Regions from separate parts of the Priestia aryabhattai genome, predicted to be linked through region 1. Evidence: riboswitches for the same ligand, from Rfam matches in the RefSeq annotation. Region 1 holds a riboswitch; each other region holds the start of a gene.
The links. Region 1 has a riboswitch for cyclic di-AMP ahead of M3225_RS13325 (APC family permease). Riboswitches for the same ligand answer to the same signal wherever they lie in the genome.

Region 1 (6,345 bases):
CTTGCGTGCGGCAAAAAATGATGCAGCTGTCCGGGTTTTCTACTGTGATTACGTCTTTCAGCAGTTTAAATTTACGTTCATTTTCTACTGATATAATAGAATGGTCAATCGTGCTTGTTGTCAAACCATTCGCTTTGATTTCAACATCAACCGGCTCTTTCATATATTTGCGAGACAGCTCTTCAATATCTTCAGGAAGTGTAGCCGAGAAAAGCATAGTTACACGCTCACTAGGAAGATGTTGAATAATTGCTTCTACTTGATCAATAAAACCCATATTTAGCATTTCATCTGCTTCATCAATAACTAAATAACGAATTTTCTCTAATGCAAGCGTTTCTTTTTCAATATGATCAAGTACTCGTCCAGGCGTACCCACGACAATATGTGTTTTTTGTTTTAATTCTACTTTTTGCTTGGCAAATGGTGATTTTCCGTAGACAGCTGCTGCTTTAATTCGCTTAAAACGGCCGATATTTGTAATATCTTCTTTTACTTGCGCAGCCAGCTCTCGTGTAGGTGTTAACACTAGGGCTTGGGGTTTATTTTCTTCCCAGTTAACTAATTCACACAGTGGAATGCCAAAGGAAGCTGTTTTTCCACTTCCTGTTTGAGACTTCACGACAACATCTCTCTCTTCTAGCGCAATAGGAAGCACCTTGCTTTGTACTTCTGTAGGATGATTGTATTGCAAACTAGAAAGTGCCTTAACTACCTTATCACTAAGACCGTATTGACTAAAACTTCTTTGATTCATTTTGTACCCTCATTTATTTTAAATTAGTGATTATCTTTATCATGACCCGATGCACTATGTTTCATTATACTTTAATTCTTCTATACGCGCTCAAAATTCAAAATCATAAAAGCCGCTTTTCTTCTAATGCAAAAGCGGCTTTTGTATATACACTCATTTTTGAAGTCAAACTTATTTTCATCTCATACATCTACAATATAAAAAAGTCAGTAAAATAACTAGGAAATAATAAGGTAATAACGGGTACTATTAATGGCTTGTTTTGAATATGTAATGTAATCCGTGTAATCTATCCACTCGTATCTATCTAATTTCCTTTCTAACTTTTCATTAATTTCGTCTTCAATTTCGTGCATTAAAGTAACCGTTTCAAAAATAGTCATTCCAAAACGATTGGCTGCTTGGTGATGAGGAGACTGTTCTTTAAGAAGTGTTAAAAACTGTTCTTTCGTCTCAGCCTTTTGTGCTAAATGATCTTCGACTCCTTCAATAAATTGATATAGCATTCGTTTGTTAATCGAAAGAGAAGCAATAATATTTCTTGCGAAAACCTCCATCATCTTTTCATTCATCGTCGCTCCACCCTTCATCGTTACAACAAATCATCGTTTCATTTATTATAAACGCAATGATTACGATTTACAATATGGAATTCTTCCTATATCCTCTATCTTCAACTAACGAAAGAGAAAAAAGGAAAAAATTAATTAACAATTTTTTAAAATAGGGCTATGGGAAATTATCTTTTTTTATTATAATCTATCTGTACGATGTTGCTATGCAACTTCATGCCTAATTAACATAATACCAATAATTTTTAAATCTTGATTTTTATGGTTATATCTAAGCTAAATTAAATATAAACTGAAGGAGGGTAAACAACCCTTGGTATTTGCAATTATTTATGAATTTTTATCTTCTCTACTAATCAAACCGGAATCAGAAACTAAAAAACGCGTTAGTTAGACTAGCAATTCATATAGGAAAGATAAAGCCCATCAACTTATTAAGTAAATGGGCTTTTTGTTCACTTTACTTTTTAAATTTATAAGGCAATGTGGTTACAATGACATTTTTCCGGTAAAGAAGGTGTGCTCTTAGTAATAAGCTTGATTGGTTATGCAACGCGTTATGCCAGCTTTTTCTTGTGATAAATTGCGGAATTAAAACAGTGACAGCCATATGGCTATCATCAGCTCGCTCTTCTACACGATCAATAAAGCGTAAAAGAGGTCCAACTAAGCTTCGATATTGTGAGTAGAATGTAACTAAGCGTATATCAGGATATCGTTCGTTCCATATCTCTTCCATTCTCTTTTCACTTTCACGGTCAAATGCCACATGGACCGCAATAACTGTGTCTCCAATAATTTTCGCATAGTTAATTGAATTCTCGACAGCCCTTGTTAAGCCTGCAACCGGTATAATGACTACATTTCCTTCTAGTGCTAATGCTTCTTTGTCTCCTGGCTTGATGCGAAGTTGCTTTCCTACCTCTACGTAATGGTTCTTAATACGGTGAAACAGATAGACGATAAGAGGTAAGAAGATTAAAACAGCCCACACTTGTGAGAATTTTGTTGTAAAGAAAATAATCAGTACAGTGAAGCTAATAAAAGCCCCTATAAAATTAGTCACTAATTTCCCTTGCCAGCCAGCTGGTTTTTCTCTTAGCCATTTTACAATCATGCCTGTTTGAGATAGCGTAAATGGAATGAATACTCCAACGGCATATAAAGGAATTAACCGTTCTGTATTACCTTGAAATGCTATGATGAGCGCAATAGAGGCAATTCCAAGGGTCACAATCCCATTTGAATAGCCTAAACGATCACCACGTATCGTAAACATACGAGGAATATACTTATCTACAGCTAAATTAACAGCCAGTAAAGGAAAGGCTGAAAAGCCTGTATTAGCAGCTAATACTAAAATTAAAGCCGTTGTACCCTGAACAAAATAATAGAAACCATTTCGTCCAAACACTTGGGAAGCAAGCTGTGAAACAACCGTCTCCTCTGCTTTAGGTACAATTCCAAACCAATAAGCCAAGAACATTACACCTGAAAACAGAATAGCTAAAATAACGCCCATTGCAACAAGCGTACGAACCGCATTTCTTGCAGCTGGCTGTCTAAAGTTTGTTACAGCATTTGAAATAGCTTCTACGCCTGTAAGAGCTGAACACCCTGATGAAAAAGCTCGTAATAGTAAAAATAAGCTGATTCCTGGCACTGCAGTCCCGATGGCAGGATGAATGTCAGGAGAGATCTGACCAGTCGCTACTTTCCACATTCCTATCCCTATTAATAAAAGTAATGCAAGAACAAACAAATAAACAGGATACGCTAATGCTGACGCAGATTCCGTTACTCCTCTTAGATTCAAAACCATAATAAAAATAACCAATAAGCAAGCGATTATGACCCTATAGTCATGAAGAACAGGAAAAGCAGACGTTAACGCATCAGTTCCAGATGAAATACTTACAGATACGGTTAAAATATAGTCTACTAATAGAGATCCTCCAGCAATAAGCCCTGCATTCTCTCCAAGGTTATGTTTAGATACAACATAAGCGCCACCACCTTCTGGAAAGGCATAAATAATTTGTCGGTAAGAAAGGATAAGTGCTGTTAAAAGAATAAGTACACCAATACCAATTGGGATAGAGTACCAAAATGCTATCATCCCAATTGTGGCAAGCACAATAAGGACTTGTTCTGGGCCGTACGCCACGGATGAAAGTGCATCGGATGAAAGAATAGCTAAGGCCTTGATCTTATTTAACTTTTGTTCACCTAGCTCCTTTGATTTAAGTGGCCTCCCAATTAATAAACGTTTTATGGATGAATAACTCATCTAAACTCCTCCTGGAACCTTTGCCATTTACCTATATTGGTTTACTCTCATCATTCCCTATCTCAGAAAAAAAACACAAAAAAGAACACTAAGGTTCTGCTTAGTGTTCTTTCCAGGACAAATAAAAGCAAACCTTCTCTCCAAACGCTGATGAGGTTAGCTGTCGGATTCGGGCCTTTAGAGTAGCCCTACCTTCTTTTAGAAGGATTCACCCCAAGTGCAAGTGCACAAAAATGGGTCCCCCACTCCTTAGTGGATTAAGCGATAAAAGGTATGAAAATAGCAAGATCATATATGTATGTTAGGTACTATACGCCTGAGTTTTACATTTGTAAAGAGGGTATCAATTAAAATGAATATTTCCTATACTTTCTTTATAATATCTTTTTGTTACAGATTACGTAATTAAATTCCATGTCTCGATTTTCCCTCAATAGAAATAAATTTTTGCAATACAATTTTCACAAAGATTCCAATCAAAATATAAAATGGTACAGAATAAATGTGTTCCCATTTCAGTAATTTATATATTCCTAACCATTTAAAAATGCTTCCCCCACAAAGGAAGCAAAAAAAGCAAAGACTGTGATTGCTAATATATACTTATTCCACTTTAGAAGTCCAATGAACTTATTTTATTTCTTTGTAATCGATGTAGGGGTCGTTTTTATCTCTTATTGGCTTACAAAATTGGTAATGAAAATAAGTCAAGAGAGAAATGTAAGACCATTATGAGGGGTAGACAAAAGATTATTGGCTTAGAAGGGTGCTGGTATAAGATTAATGAAAAGATATATAGTATAAAAAACAATTAAAGGGCACAAACTACGAATGGTCGGCAACTTGCTTTGCTGACGGATCGTTTCTCCTTTCAAGTTTAAAGTTGTAAAAACACCCTCCTGTACGAGTGTTTTTGATTTTTATGGGGTATAGTTTCAAAGAGAAAATGCAATAATGAATATAAAAGGAGCTTGACTATATCCTTTTACTAACGACTCATTACCTTTGTGTATAGTATGTATTTCATAAAAAGCGCCCCCTTTTTGGGGTATTTTTTATTTACATCCCTCTAATAGGCATTGTTTATATATCAACAGTAAGCATATAGAAATACGAACTCCTTGTCTTGTAATGCGTATTTTATGCCTTAAAATATGATTATAAAGGTTTTAATAGCCCTTTTATTTCATATATTTAATGAGAAATATAGAATTTATGCTATAACGGTAACGGGAATGATACGTGAATGTTTTAATGTATTCAACGTAGCAAAGAGCCACTTGTTTTATACAAGTGGCTTCTTATATTAGCTATGTTTTAAATAAAACCTACTAATCATTTAACCCTTTTCCGTTGAGAATGTTCTCCATATATTTCTCAATCCTTGCTTCTCGAGTCTTAGATTGTTTAGCTGTAGAAAAATAAAGAATATATGCTCTTTGCCGTCCTGGAGTCAATGCTTCAAAAGATGTTTTCAGAGAAGGAATTTCATCAAATTTATGTTGAAGTTCTTCAGGGATCATCAATTCTTCCGGTTTTTTAACTTTCACTTTCAAACCGGCTTTTTCAACTTCAATGGCCTCATAAATATAAGCTTTCAAGATGGCTTCCTTTTCAACTATTTCCTGCACATTGGTAAACCGAATCTGACGCGCTCCTTGTACATTCTCTGTTTGTTGGATTAGAACGCCATGAGAATCCTGTAACAAAGCACCCTTAGGAAACAGAAGTGCACAATATTCTTTAAACCCATGTATTAAAACGATATTTTTTTCTCAAACGTGTAGCAAGGATTCATCCACTTAAATTCTTCAATCAACTCACAGTCAAGAACAATGTTTCTCAGCGTCTCATATTCTTCTTTCCACTTTTTAGCTTTACTTAAAAATTCATCAACTTTAGGATTTGTTCTACTATTTGCCATTAAGGAACACTCCTGTTCAATTTTTCAATCAGTCACCCTAACACCCGTACAGTCCATCATCAAATTATTTGACTGTGATAATATTCTCCAAATTTATGAAATGCCCTTCTTCAATCAACGTGAAATTAATTAATTCTATTTGATCGTCTGTTTAAAGAGGTTGAGGGACATCTACTTGCCTGTTTATAACTTTCTTTAACCCTATGTACTGTTCTGGCATGCTTGCGAAATCTCTCCTTGAATGGATTCACCACATGGATATATGTAATCTTAGAAATAGAAACCACTTGCGATATGCAAGTGGTTTTTATGTGTGAAATTTAAGGTAATTACATTTGTTATTGCTCAGCATTATAAAATTTCAGCTACAACAAATTAAACTTTATTCTACTGAAAACAAACCTTTTTCAAATAATGTTATTATCATATCAAAGGTTTAGAGATCTTTTGAAATTTTCGTGGTATTTTTACACTAGAACCTGAATCTTTATATCCTATCTAAGATAGGTGGTATTTCTTTGGGATCAACCATAACCTCTATAACTGAAGGGATATTTTTATATTCCAACGTTTGTCTAATAGCATCCTCTATTTCGCTTTTATTTCTACACCTATAAGCAATAGCTCCCAATGATTCTGCAAATTTCTTAATATTAGTTTTTTCTTTATACTTGGCTCCAACCGAGCGATTTAACCATTGTTTCATCCCTTTATCAACCATATCTAAACCGCCATTGTTAAATACAACAAATACTACTGCAACGCCTTCATTTACAGCTGATGCGATTTCGGTACCATGCAT
Region 2 (6,345 bases), on a different contig from region 1:
CTACATTTATGCCAAAACCACTATTTGGTGTGAATGGTTCAGGCATGCACTGTAACGTTTCATTATTTAAAAATGGTCAAAACGCATTTTATGATGAAAACGGTAATTTAGAGCTAAGTGATACGGCTCGCCAATTTATCGCAGGTATCATCAAGCACGCACATAGCTTTACAGCAGTAACAAACCCTACTGTCAACTCTTATAAGCGTCTAGTACCTGGATATGAGGCTCCTTGTTATGTTGCATGGTCTGCACGCAACCGTAGCCCATTAATCCGTATCCCAGCTTCTCGTGGCGTAGGAACTCGTGTTGAGGTACGTAGCGTAGACCCAGCTGCTAACCCATACTTAGCAATGGCTGTTCTGTTAAAAGCTGGTTTAGATGGAATCAAGAACAATCTTGAAGCTCCAAAACCTATCGATCGTAATATCTATGTAATGACAAAAGAAGAGCGTGTTGAAGAAGGTATCGTAGATTTACCTGCAACACTAGCTCAAGCTTTAGATAGCTTCCAATCAAACGAAGTTATGGTTGCTGCTTTAGGTGAACACTTAGCAGAGCATTTCGTTGAAGCGAAAGAAATCGAATGGGATATGTTCCGTACACAAGTTCATCCTTGGGAACGTGACCAATATATGAGCCAATATTAATTTTTAAAAGTCTGAGAGATCGTTTATACATTCTCTCAGACTTTTTTATTTTTCAAAATGAATGACATTCTGCATAAGTAAATTGAATATATAGCTTGTTTATAATAAAGCTGCCTGTCGTACAATTTACGGTGGGCTTTTTTATTGTTTCGTTACATACAAGAAAGAATTGGTTTACATAAATCAAAACGGATGAGCTTTTTGTCTCATTGAATCTATAAGTAAAAGTAGTGTATAACAGATAGTGAGATTGTTTATGTGTTCACTCTGCACTGTATTTCAGTATAACTTCAGAGAATTTTCAGCTAATCATAGTATCGTTAGAAAATACTGTTGGAGAGGGATGGAATAAAAATGAAAGAAGGAAATTTCTTTAAAGGTTTAGTGATAGGAATATTGATAAGCATTCCAATTTGGATTATTCTCATTGTCATAGGTGTACTGCTTTTTAAATAGACCCTACCGTTATCATAATAGAATAGACAAAACTTCCCTCTTAGTGTATACTTTAAATGAAAATGATAATTATTATCATTTAATCAACGAATCAACACTCTGCATATAGCTGTCACTCCTTGAGAGCTATCCCTATTCAATATTCTGTCTATAAAGCAGAATACCCGCTGCCTTTGAACAGCGGGCCTTTTTTTAGTAATTTTCTACTTAGTAGGCTAGTATACGTAGCACTTTTTGCCCTCACGCATATGTTAACAATAAGGAGGAACAAGTAATATGAAAAAAATCTATCTTGATGCAGGACATGGTGGGGCAGATACAGGAGCAGTTGGAGCGAACGGACTATATGAAAAAAACTTAGTTTTAAAAATTCAACAATATTTAATAAGCTATTTAAATAGCACTTACAGTGACTTTACGATTAAAACCACCCGTACCACAGATACTTTTTTATCTTTATCTCAGCGCGCTTCTCAAGCTAATTCGTGGGGAGCAGATGCATTTATGTCTATTCACGTAAATGCTGGTGGAGGAACAGGTTACGAAGATTATGTTTATCGAAGCGCTAGCAATGCTAGTAAAACGTTTCAATCAATTGTACACGGCCAAGTACAGCCAACGCTGCTGTCGTATAATCATCCGAATCGCGGACGAAAATCAGCCAATTATGCGGTGCTTCGCTTAACAAATATGCCTGCAGTACTCACTGAAATTGCATTTATTGATAACAGGACAGATGCAGCACTTCTTCAAAATGCAGCATTTTTAAAAAGCATGGGTGAATCGTATGCAAAAGGAATTGCCGTATATTTAAATTTACCTCGTCGTGCAGTTCCAACACCAACACCAATTCCAAACCCTTCACCTTCTGAACCGAGTACAAAAACGTATACGATCAAGCAAGGAGATACGCTGTACAGTATTGCACAGAAGTACGGAATAACAGTACAAGCGCTTCAAGAAGCGAATACAGGGCTTTCTGATCCTTTAACACTACAAGTTGGAAAAACGATTGTTATTCCTTCCGGAACTTCACCAACTCCATCACCAACACCACCTTCTGAACAATATCCACTTCCAAATGGAATTTTAAAACAAGGTGATTCTGGAGAAGCTGTGAAACAGCTTCAGAGAGCATTAAACGCGGTTAATTTTAAAGTAGGGTCAGTAGACGGAATATATGGAGTTCAAACGAAAGATGCAGTAAGACGTTTTCAGCTTGTGTATCTCCCTTATGATGTAGATGGCATTTATGGTCTTCAAACGAAAAACAAGCTAGCAACCGTTCTAAAAGCAAAAAGTTAAAGTGAGAAGGTCTTCTGTAAGCAGTCAGAAGGCCTTTTATTTTCCTGTTAAAAGCGCCTTAAGCACTATTTTATTGTTTACGTAAAATAATGCTTTACAAACCAATTGTACGGGAGTATATTATCTAAGAATAAAGGATAGTTATGAAAGAAACATGTTATCAATCATACCCTTTAACCAAAAATTATATTGGCCTGTGATCGCTTAATTCGTCAGAAGTGGGGGACCCAAATTTGTGCATTGTCACTTGGGGTGAATCCTTTTTAAAAGGTAGGGCTACTCTCATAGCCCGAATCCGACAGCTAACCCCATAAGCGTTTTGGAGAGGAGGTTTAAGCTGTGTAAAAACGCTGAGAACCCTTAGTGTTTTTTTTGTGCGCTTTTTTAACATAAAAAGGTATTTTTTAGGGACAATACCATTTATTATTGAACTTGTAACGGAGCTTAGCAACAAATAGCAATGTAGCTAAGCGATTATCGGAGGGAAATTACGTGAACTATTCAGTTCTCAAAAGATTATTGATTGGAAAGCCGCTTAAAACAAAAGAGTTAGGCGATCAAAAGCTTAGTAAGCTTAAAGCGCTGGCTATTTTATCATCAGATGCCTTATCTTCAGTAGCGTATGGAACAGAACAGATTTTAATTGTACTTGCAACAGTCGGAGTCCTTGCCTATTGGTATTCGATTCCAATTGCGCTTGGGGTATTGGTGCTGCTGACGGCTTTAATTCTTTCATATCGTCAAATTATTTATGCATATCCTCAAGGCGGAGGAGCTTATATTGTTTCTAAAACCAATTTAGGAGAAAATCCTGGGCTTATCGCTGGGGGATCACTGTTAGTAGATTATATTTTAACAGTTGCTGTGAGCGTCTCAGCAGGAACGGATGCTTTAACTTCGGCTTTTCCAGCGCTGCATCATTATAACGTAGTAATTGCGTGTTTGCTGGTGATTTTTATTACCGTCTTAAATTTACGAGGTGTAACAGAATCCGCTTCTGTATTAGCTTATCCGGTTTATTTATTTGTTATTGCTCTTATTTTGTTAATAGCGGTGGGCTTCTTTAAAATAGCGACAGGTCAAGTTTCACCTGAGCTTCATACATCCCTTGGTACAGTGGTGCCAGGTATTAGTTTATTTTTATTATTAAAAGCTTTTTCGTCAGGCTGTTCGGCATTGACAGGTGTAGAAGCTATTTCAAATGCGGTGCCTAACTTTAAAGAGCCAGGTGCAAAAAATGCTGTTCATACATTAATGCTGATGGGCGGTATTCTAGCCGTTTTATTTTCTGGAATCACGTTTTTAGCTTATTGGCTTGGAATTTCTCCAAAAGCAGATGAAACTGTTGTATCACAAATTGCATCGAGTGTGTTTGGAAGAAATGGATTTTATTATTTTATTCAAGGCACAACAGCTCTAATCCTAGTGCTAGCGGCAAATACGGGCTTTTCAGCTTTCCCTTTGCTGGCTGTAAACTTATCGTCTGATAAATACATGCCAAGAATGTTTCAAATTCGTGGCGATCGACTAGGCTATTCAAATGGAATTGTGACGCTTGGAATTGCTTCTATTGTCTTAATTGTAGCTTTTAAAGGAGCGACGGAACAATTAATTCCTCTTTATGCAGTTGGGGTGTTCATTCCATTTACGCTTTCTCAAACAGGCATGATTGTCAAATGGCTTAGAGAAAAGCCGGCCGGCTGGCAAGGAAAGCTAACCATCAACTTAATTGGTGCGCTCATTACATTAACTGTATTAATTATTTTGTTTACAACGAAGTTTTCACAAGTATGGTCCGTGCTAGTTTTCTTGCCGATTATTGTCTATATTTTTCATCGAATTCATACGCATTATGAATCGGTAGGAGAGCAGCTTCGTATTAAACAAGGAGAAAAGATTGGAAAGCTTGAAGGAAGTGTGGTCATTGTTCCTGTAGCAGGAATGACAAAGGTAGTAGAAAATTCATTAAATTATGCAAGAACGATTGGCGATACCGTTATTGCGGTGCATGTGGCTTTTGACCGAGAAAGCGAAAAGAGAATGGAAGAGAAGTGGGAGAAGTGGCAGCCTGATATTCGTATTGTTACGTTTCATTCTCAATACCGCAGCCTAGTGCGGCCGTTGTTTCGATTCATCGATATGGCTGAAGAAAAAGCCCGGGAAAATAATATGGCCATTACGGTCGTTATTCCACAATTCATTACAAAAAAAAGTTGGCAAAATATCCTTCACAATCAGTCCAGTCTGCTGTTAAAAGCACATTTGCTTTACCGTAAAAATGTAATTGTTACAACTGTACCGTACCGTTTTAGAAAATAATGAAACATGACTAAAAACCTCCAACTTGTATGTTGGAGGTTTTTAATTTTTAAATTCACATACACTAACCGTAATAGAATCTCATCAAAGGCGCAAACGGAGGGATTGCATGAGTGAATTGATTAAATTGTTGCGAAAAGGAAATAAATCGGCCATTATGGCCGCTGTAGTTAATACCATTATCTCCATTATTAAAGGAATTGCTTTCACTTTAACAGGGAATGTAGCAATGTTTGCTGAAACGATGCACAGCTTAGGAGATGCAGCTAATCAGTTTTTTGTCTTTATAGGTTCGGCATTAAGTAAAAAAGCCCCGTCCAAACGATTTCCAAACGGTTTCGGCCGATTGGTTAATCTCGTTCTATTAGGAGCGGTTCTTGTAGTAGGAATTATGGCGTTTGAAACGATTAAAGAAGGCTATCAGCATATCCTTCATCCGACCAAGTCTTCAGGCTTTATTTTAAATATTGCAGTACTTGGCATCTCGGTATTGCTTGAGATGTTTGTCCTATTTAAGGCAATGAAAGAAATTTTGCACGATGTCGGGATGAATACCGCCGAGGTCAATGTTTTTACACAAAGCTTTGTTCATTTAAAGAAAGCAAAGCCAGCAACCAAGCTTGTTTTTATGGAAGATCTTGTGGCTACTGGAGGAGGCGTGCTGGCATTAATTGCGGTTTTTATTTCACGGTTTACACCTTTTCATCAGGCTGAAGGAATTGCTTCTATTTTAATTGGTCTTATGATGTTTTTTGTAGTAGGACGAGTATTTTTAGATAACGCTGCTGGAGCGCTTGGCGAAGCAGATAAAGAAATGGAAATCAAAATTGGCGCAATTGTGATGCAAGATGTACAAGTGCGTGATATTCAAACATTAATGGTGATGAAAGAAGGAGAAGCGCTTCACGTTGAATTAAAAGTAGAAATTGATCCTTCTTTAACAGTGGCAGAAGCTGATGATATTAAAGATCGGCTGGAAAATCGTATTTTACAGGAAAAAGGAGTAACGGATGTCATTATTGAATTTGATGAAGATGATGGAATTCCTGACTGGGTGCCAAGTGACTTACAGCTTCAAAAAGAATAAAAAGAAGGAAGAAAACAGTTGTTTTCTTCCTTCTTTTTTAATTATGTATTTTCTGATGAGAACAGCTTTTATGTTTTAAATCGATCTTTTAATAAATTCCATAGTGAACTCACTCCGAGACTAATGCTGATCAGAATTCCTGATAGAGCTACTATTAAAGCGATATATTCAAAGATAGAAAAGTGCTTTATACTATCCCAATTGATGTTTCCCTTTAGGTTGCTAATAACTAAATTCATTCCGTAAATACCAGAAAGAACGGTATAAATCGTTAAAATTAATAATAAGTAATTGTGACGCTTGGCCGCAATTTTCTCTTGATTTTGATACAAAGTACCAAGGGTTTCTTTGACTTCTTGATAAAGAGAATTGATGTGAAAGATTTTCTTAAACAGCACAGAAAACTCTTGACCTTCTGTGCGAGAGCTGATTTCTAAAAATAAATATTTACCTGAAAACACGGTAATAGAGCGGATTAGTCGTTCAATGCCCTCTGAATCTTTATGAAACGTAAGCTGAGAATACTCA
Region 3 (6,345 bases), on a different contig from region 1:
GCTGCAGCTAGCAGTATTAACAGCGTTCGGACTTTTGACAGGATGCGGAGGGAAGCATTCAAACACGATGTTTCCTTCTGTAGAAATTAGTCAGCTATCTTCTACCAAAGAAGTGGCAGCGTATGAAGGAGGAAAGGTGACAGGAGCTGAATTCAACCGTTTTTTAGCCGTTGAAGGGTTCTTAAATCCCGATGCTCCGCTAAATGATACAAGCTACCGCAAAGAGTTGTTGCGGCGGCTTGTGATGCAAAAAATCTTAATTGCACATCTAGAGACAAGCGATAGGGTACAAAAACAAGTCGAGGATATGTGGAAGCAAATCAAACGCTCATATGACGAGGATACACGAAAGCAAGGTTATGAAGTATTACACATTCGTTCTAGTGATGTAACCAACCAGTTAACGAATCAGTTTAAATTAGAGGAATACTTCCGTAAACAAATTACGTCTGATAAACTAAGCGCTTACTATAAACGTATTGAAAACAATGTAACGCGCGTATCTTTTACGCAGCTAACTCTTCCAACTTTACATGATGCCGATGCTGTTGCGGCTGAACTGCAGAAGGGAACATCGCTCCAAGACGGTCAAAAAAAATTTGCTGATCTCCACACAATCAGCAAAATAGAGAATGCTGATAATCTAAAGCTTTCAAGTCTATCCTCCTCATTTATAGACATTTTGAAAAAACAGCACATCGGAGAGAGTAGCGAACCCATTAAAATGGGTAAAGCCTATTATATTCTTATTTTGAAACAAAAAGATAAAAAAACGGAATCAGAGGTCAAAGAAGAAATGATGAATGAACTTGTTTTGAATGGAATCAACCGGTATATCCAGGATGAACTGCCAAGGCTTCACGTGACTTTTCACCTTAGGTAGTTCCCTTTTATATAGATTGATTGTTTCCAAAAAACAAGCAGTAAAAGAGCTGTCTATATAATAGAGAGCTCTTTTACATTTTTAAGTAGACAGAAATGTCAGCACCTGATAAAATAAAGTTGTAAAACTTTCATTATTCGGAAAATTTATACCCTCCAGCTTTGGAGGGTTATTTTTTGTGTGTTTTCACGCTGTACAATTTAATGGATGAACAAAAGCTTCTATCGTTTATGATAGGTGCTTTTTATGTTTTAAATGATTCAGTAGTTCAAGAGACATCTCCACGTGAGAAAGGGCGATGTGTGAAATCGTTTTGGCATAAGGTGTAATTTCGTTAATAAATTGTTCTAGTACGTGCAGGTGAGGAAGCTGAAGCTTTGTAATAAAGCAGGCTTGCCCAGCGATGCGCTCACAGAATAAAGCATAGGGGTACTGAGAAATAAATCGTTTAAAACGCTCGTGCTCTCCGTTTTTCATGGTTACTTCAATAAAACACGACACGGGCAAATGCAGCTTTTCATAATCAATATCGATTGTATACCCTTTTATAACGCCAAAGCTCTCTAGCTGCCTTACTCGCTCTGCTACCGAAGGAGGAGACAAGTTAATTTGTTTTCCTAGCTCTCTTAAGGAAAGACGGCTGTTTTGCTGCAGCGCCTGCAAAATCGATAAATCAATTTCATCAATTTTCAATTGAAAACCTTCTTTCTTATTAACGTTTCATTTGATTAGTAATAACAGATAAAATGTTTTATATGTTATCTGAAATTTCCATTTTTCTTACTATAATAATTAAAAAGGAGTGAGTAAAAAATGGCAAGAGTTTTGTTAACAAACGAAGAGGGAACAAATTTTGAAAAAGCACTGAATTTAATTCCACATGTAAAAAGATTGTATGATAGGCTTTACGACACGCTTTGGAAGAGCGATATAGTAGAAAAAGAGACAAAGGAAAAAATTAGGCTTTATCTAGCAGGTGTTAACGGCTGTGAGACGTGTATGAGCATGTCATATATAGGTGATGAGACGCTTAATCAAAAAGTATTAAGAGAAGAAAAGCTTGAAGAAAAAGATCGACTCCTGTTTCGATTTATTGATGTATATCGGGTGCGTCCGAGAGATTTGACGGATGCTGAGATGAATCAATTAAAGAAATATTACAGTGATACGCAGCTATTAGAGCTTTTGGCTGTTATTAATTTGTTTGATCAATTTCACAAACTGATTGTCAGTTTAGATTTATATGATTTTTGCAGTTTGCAGCGCAAGTGATGTCTTCCTTAAAAATACCTTGACAGACAAAATCCACAGGAGTAAGATAGCTTTCGTGAAGTGAAACGTATCATAAATCAAATTGATTATTCTAGAAAATAGATCATAGACATTTGAATAAAAAATCGCTTAATCCATTACGGAGCGGAGGACCCATTATTTACGCACATATTGTGCTCTGGGGTGAATCCTTAAAAAGGTAGGGTTACTCTTAAAACCCGAACCCGACAGCTAACTTCGCAAGCGTTTTGAGGGGGAAGAGTGTGAAAAAGCACAGGAGCCTTCCTGTGTTTTTTTGCGCTTTTTTTAAGAAAAAGATGTAATTTTTTAGAAAAAGTATAAGCTAAGAGAACACAGAGCAGTTGAAGAAAGGAATAAATACATTATGAAAAAACAGTTTGCTGTATTGGGATTAGGTCGTTTTGGAGGCAGTTTGGTTGAAGAGTTTGCTAATTTGGATGTGGATGTGCTCGCTATTGACCGCAATCAGGAGGTAGTAAATAAATATAGCAACTCAGCTACATATGTTGTGCAAGCGAACGCAATTGATGAAGCTAGCTTAAAAGGGCTAGGTATTCGCAATGTTGATCATGCTCTTATTTCGTTTGGGGATGATATCGAAGCAAGCGTGCTCGCAACGATGCTTTTAAAAGATATGGGCGTTAAGCAAGTATGGGTAAAAGCGGTGAATATGTATCATCAAAAAGTGCTGGAGAAAATAGGAGCGGACAAAGTCATTCATCCCGAGCGCGATATTGCTAAGCGCATTGCTCATCATGTGGTGTCAGAAAAAATCATTGACTACATTGAACTGTCAAAGGACTACAGTATTGTTGAAATTGTCGCTTCTAAGAAACTTCATAATAAAACGCTGTTTGATTTAAATATTCGCGCAAAGTACGGCTGCAATATTATCGGTTTTCAGCGAAAAGACGGGGAAATGGTGATTTCGCCTACCGCGCATGAAAGAATCGAACAAGGAGATATGCTTATTGTCATCGGACATAATCGCGATTTGAACCGTTTTGAAGAAGAAGGAGTTTAAATCATGAAAAAACAAATTATTAAACTCACCCCTCCTCAGCTGCTTGTTTCTATTTTTGGCGGAGGAATTATTATTGGTGCTTTTCTATTGATGATGCCTTTTTCTACTACTGAGCCGATCCGGTGGGTAGATGCTCTTTTTACGTCTACTTCCGCGATGACAGTAACCGGCTTAGCCGTCGTCGATACGGGCACGCGTTTTACCGTCATCGGTCAAACGATTATTATGCTGTTAATTCAAATAGGTGGTCTTGGCATTATGTCATTTGCCGTGTTGATTTTTATGATGCTAGGTAAAAAAATTGGATTTAAAGAGCGTATGCTTGTTCAGCAGGCATTAAATCAGACGAGCGTCGGTGGAGTTGTGCTGCTAGTTAAAAGGTTGTTTATCTTTTCATTTTTAATTGAGTTTGTTGCACTTATCTTTTTAGCGATACGCTGGGTTCCGGAGTTCGGATGGTCTAAGGGGCTGTTCTTTAGCTTGTTTCATTCGATTTCGGCTTTTAATAACGCAGGGTTCGGACTGTTGTCTGATAACTTAGTTCAGTATGTAGGAGATCCCATTATTAACATAACGATTTCTTTTTTGTTCATTATTGGTGGGTTAGGGTTTACCGTCCTTGCTGATATGTGGGTGAAAAAATCGTATAAAAAACTAACGCTGCATTCAAAAATTATGATTATCAGCACGTTCGCCATTAACGTGATTGCCATGCTTTTTATTTTCTTCTTAGAGTACGGCAATTCGCATACGCTCGGAAATTTATCATTAGGAGACAAAGTATGGGCTTCTTATTTTCAAGCGGTAACGACAAGAACCGCTGGGTTTAATACAATTGATTTAGCTCACCTGCATGATGCAACGGTCTTTTTAATGGTTTTATTAATGTTTATTGGTGCAGGAAGTGCGTCAACAGGAGGCGGTATCAAACTCACGACGTTTGTGGTTATTGTCTTTTCTATATGGGCATTTTTACGAAGCAGGGAAGATATTGTGCTGCTAAAGAGACGCCTTCTTCCTCTTCACGTGTTTAAGGCACTAGCCATTACGATGATTTCAATTATGTTTGTGTTTGGGGCCATTTTCCTGTTAAATATTTCGGAAAACCTGCCGTTTGTAAAAATTATGTTTGAAGTGGTTTCTGCGTTTGGAACAGTAGGTTTATCGATGGGAGCTACTCCTGAACTATCATACTTTGGACGCGTGATCATCATCTTTATTATGTGTTTAGGAAAAGTCGGGCCATTAACGCTTGCTTTTTCATTATCAAAACAGAAGCGAGAAGCTGTACGATATCCAAACGAAGATATTATGCTAGGGTAGAAAAAATCGCCTCCAAGGAGGCGATTTTTTTATGTTATTCATGGAGTCAGGACATGAAAGATGTCACGCATAAAATGGTCGCAATGAGTAAAAAGAAGGTGAAAACAAGAATACTGGGCAATTTGGAATGTCGGCGCATCAAAGGACCCCCTTTTTTTATAGTAAAAAATCTCTTATTATATATAACGAAAGAAACAAAAATATGATTCACTTTTTTTAGCGAATTTTGAAGATTTTTCTCGTAAAAAAATCCGCACAGCTGTCCTAAACATTTTGCCAAGCTGTTGCATACACTAAAAGCAGATAAAAGGAAGTGAGGGATGATACGTGGAAAAACAAAATTTTGCGTTAATCGTTGTGTTATTTGTTTTACTTGTTATTGTAGGCGCGTCTGGCTTTCGCTTTTAAACGTTAACTTTATTTGCGCATAGCCCCCGTCAAGAAGGGCATACTAGGCGGAAGTAAAAACCAAAAATTTCTTCAATATTGCCGAACAATGAGTTCCTCTACTCATTCATCTAATCGGTATGTAGCCATGCGAAAGAGCATGGTTTTTTTTTGAAATAAGAGGATGAATGATGTTCATCCCCTCTAGAAATTAGTAGTAGCAAGAACACCCTACGATTACTAATAGAATAAATAAAACAACGATAAATGAAAAACCCAAACCGCCTTTTTCGCCCATATGTGTAACCTCCTTTAATCAAAGTCTCTATATCCTATGTACTAATTGGGTTAAGTGATTGAGAAATTTGCCTATTTTTTAACGGTAACGATCTTTTGAGAAGAATGAAGAACACTTACTTTTTTTCATTTGCGTAGAAATCCTTTATGATAAAGAAGAAAAGGAGGGTAAATAGGTGGGAATACATGCACAATACGTTATGAATCAGCTAGAAGAGGGAAAGTGGAAAGAGATCAAACGCGAAATTCAACAAGAAATGAAGAAAAAACCTGAAGCATCTGATTTGTACTGTTACTTAGCGGTTTGTTTAGCAAAGCAAATCGAAGAATCAATTATATTTGAAAAAATGGTATTGAATTTAGAAATGGACCGAGCTCTTCACCAGGCATTAACATTAAATCCGTCTTCAAGCTTGGCGCACTTCGTTCGAGGAGTAAAATACCGGGAAACTCCGCTTATGTTTGGAGGGAATTACGAAAAATCGCTGTCTTATTTGCAGCGGGCGCAAGATCTTGGTTTTGAAGGGATTATGCTGCCGCTCGAACTCGCCAAAACATATATTCAATTAAAAGAAATCGAAAAAGCGAAAGAACAGATCGCCTATGCCCGGGAAATCAATCATACTCATGCGAATATTAAAAAAGTCGAAAACATGCTGCAAACAGGACGGTGAATCAAAAGTCCTGTTTTATTTTTGACTTTCAAGAAACGTATGCTGATTTTCATAAAGGATTGCTTTTTATATAACAATAAGAATATTTATAGATATTTTAAGAAGTGCATGTAAGTCGAACGACTTCTTAACTGCTAGATTTTTTACATTATTAGAGCGTTCAGTCTACATAGTTCCAAAAATAGTAAGAAACTATCAGCCTATGGATAAATTGTTAGAAAATATAGATAATTGTAAATGAATAGAGATAAAAGTTAAAAAGGCGACTAACTAAAAAAGCAAAGGTATGATTTACTTTGCTTTTTATTTATACATACATGTAAAAAATATCATAATAAACCAATTTGTTCTTGAGGAAATCCATCGTCTCAGGCGATGTGAAATAATGTATTTGAAGGAGGAGACCCAGATGAAGGTTATGAAGATGTTGGTTATTGCATTATTTAGTTTATGTTTAGTTGTCA

Region 2: linked by a shared signal. The riboswitch ahead of M3225_RS02455 (APC family permease) and the one ahead of M3225_RS13325 (APC family permease) in region 1 are both predicted to bind cyclic di-AMP.
Region 3: linked by a shared signal. The riboswitch ahead of M3225_RS01505 (potassium channel family protein) and the one ahead of M3225_RS13325 (APC family permease) in region 1 are both predicted to bind cyclic di-AMP.

Annotation. Positions count from the first base shown of each region.
Region 1 is NZ_JAMBOQ010000003.1:20,449-26,793, reverse strand. It holds gene M3225_RS13335 (DEAD/DEAH box helicase) at 1-757, opposite strand, end outside; gene M3225_RS13330 (hypothetical protein) at 976-1,329, opposite strand; gene M3225_RS13325 (APC family permease) at 1,790-3,619, opposite strand; cyclic di-AMP (ydaO/yuaA leader) riboswitch at 3,751-3,893, opposite strand; partial or broken gene M3225_RS13320 (YdeI/OmpD-associated family protein) at 4,951-5,543, opposite strand; gene M3225_RS13315 (thiamine pyrophosphate-binding protein) at 6,031-6,345, opposite strand, start outside.
Region 2 is NZ_JAMBOQ010000001.1:466,291-472,635, reverse strand. It holds gene glnA (type I glutamate--ammonia ligase) at 1-650, shown strand, start outside; gene M3225_RS02460 (N-acetylmuramoyl-L-alanine amidase) at 1,383-2,411, shown strand; cyclic di-AMP (ydaO/yuaA leader) riboswitch at 2,603-2,743, shown strand; gene M3225_RS02455 (APC family permease) at 2,904-4,730, shown strand; gene M3225_RS02450 (cation diffusion facilitator family transporter) at 4,840-5,817, shown strand; gene M3225_RS02445 (hypothetical protein) at 5,886-6,345, opposite strand, start outside.
Region 3 is NZ_JAMBOQ010000001.1:284,868-291,212, reverse strand. It holds gene M3225_RS01520 (hypothetical protein) at 1-883, shown strand, start outside; gene M3225_RS01515 (Lrp/AsnC family transcriptional regulator) at 1,112-1,576, opposite strand; gene M3225_RS01510 (carboxymuconolactone decarboxylase family protein) at 1,697-2,155, shown strand; cyclic di-AMP (ydaO/yuaA leader) riboswitch at 2,272-2,416, shown strand; gene M3225_RS01505 (potassium channel family protein) at 2,541-3,200, shown strand; gene M3225_RS01500 (TrkH family potassium uptake protein) at 3,204-4,523, shown strand; gene M3225_RS01495 (YjcZ family sporulation protein) at 4,851-4,931, shown strand; gene M3225_RS01490 (YjcZ family sporulation protein) at 5,122-5,208, opposite strand; gene M3225_RS01485 (tetratricopeptide repeat protein) at 5,384-5,881, shown strand; gene ggt (gamma-glutamyltransferase) at 6,291-6,345, shown strand, end outside.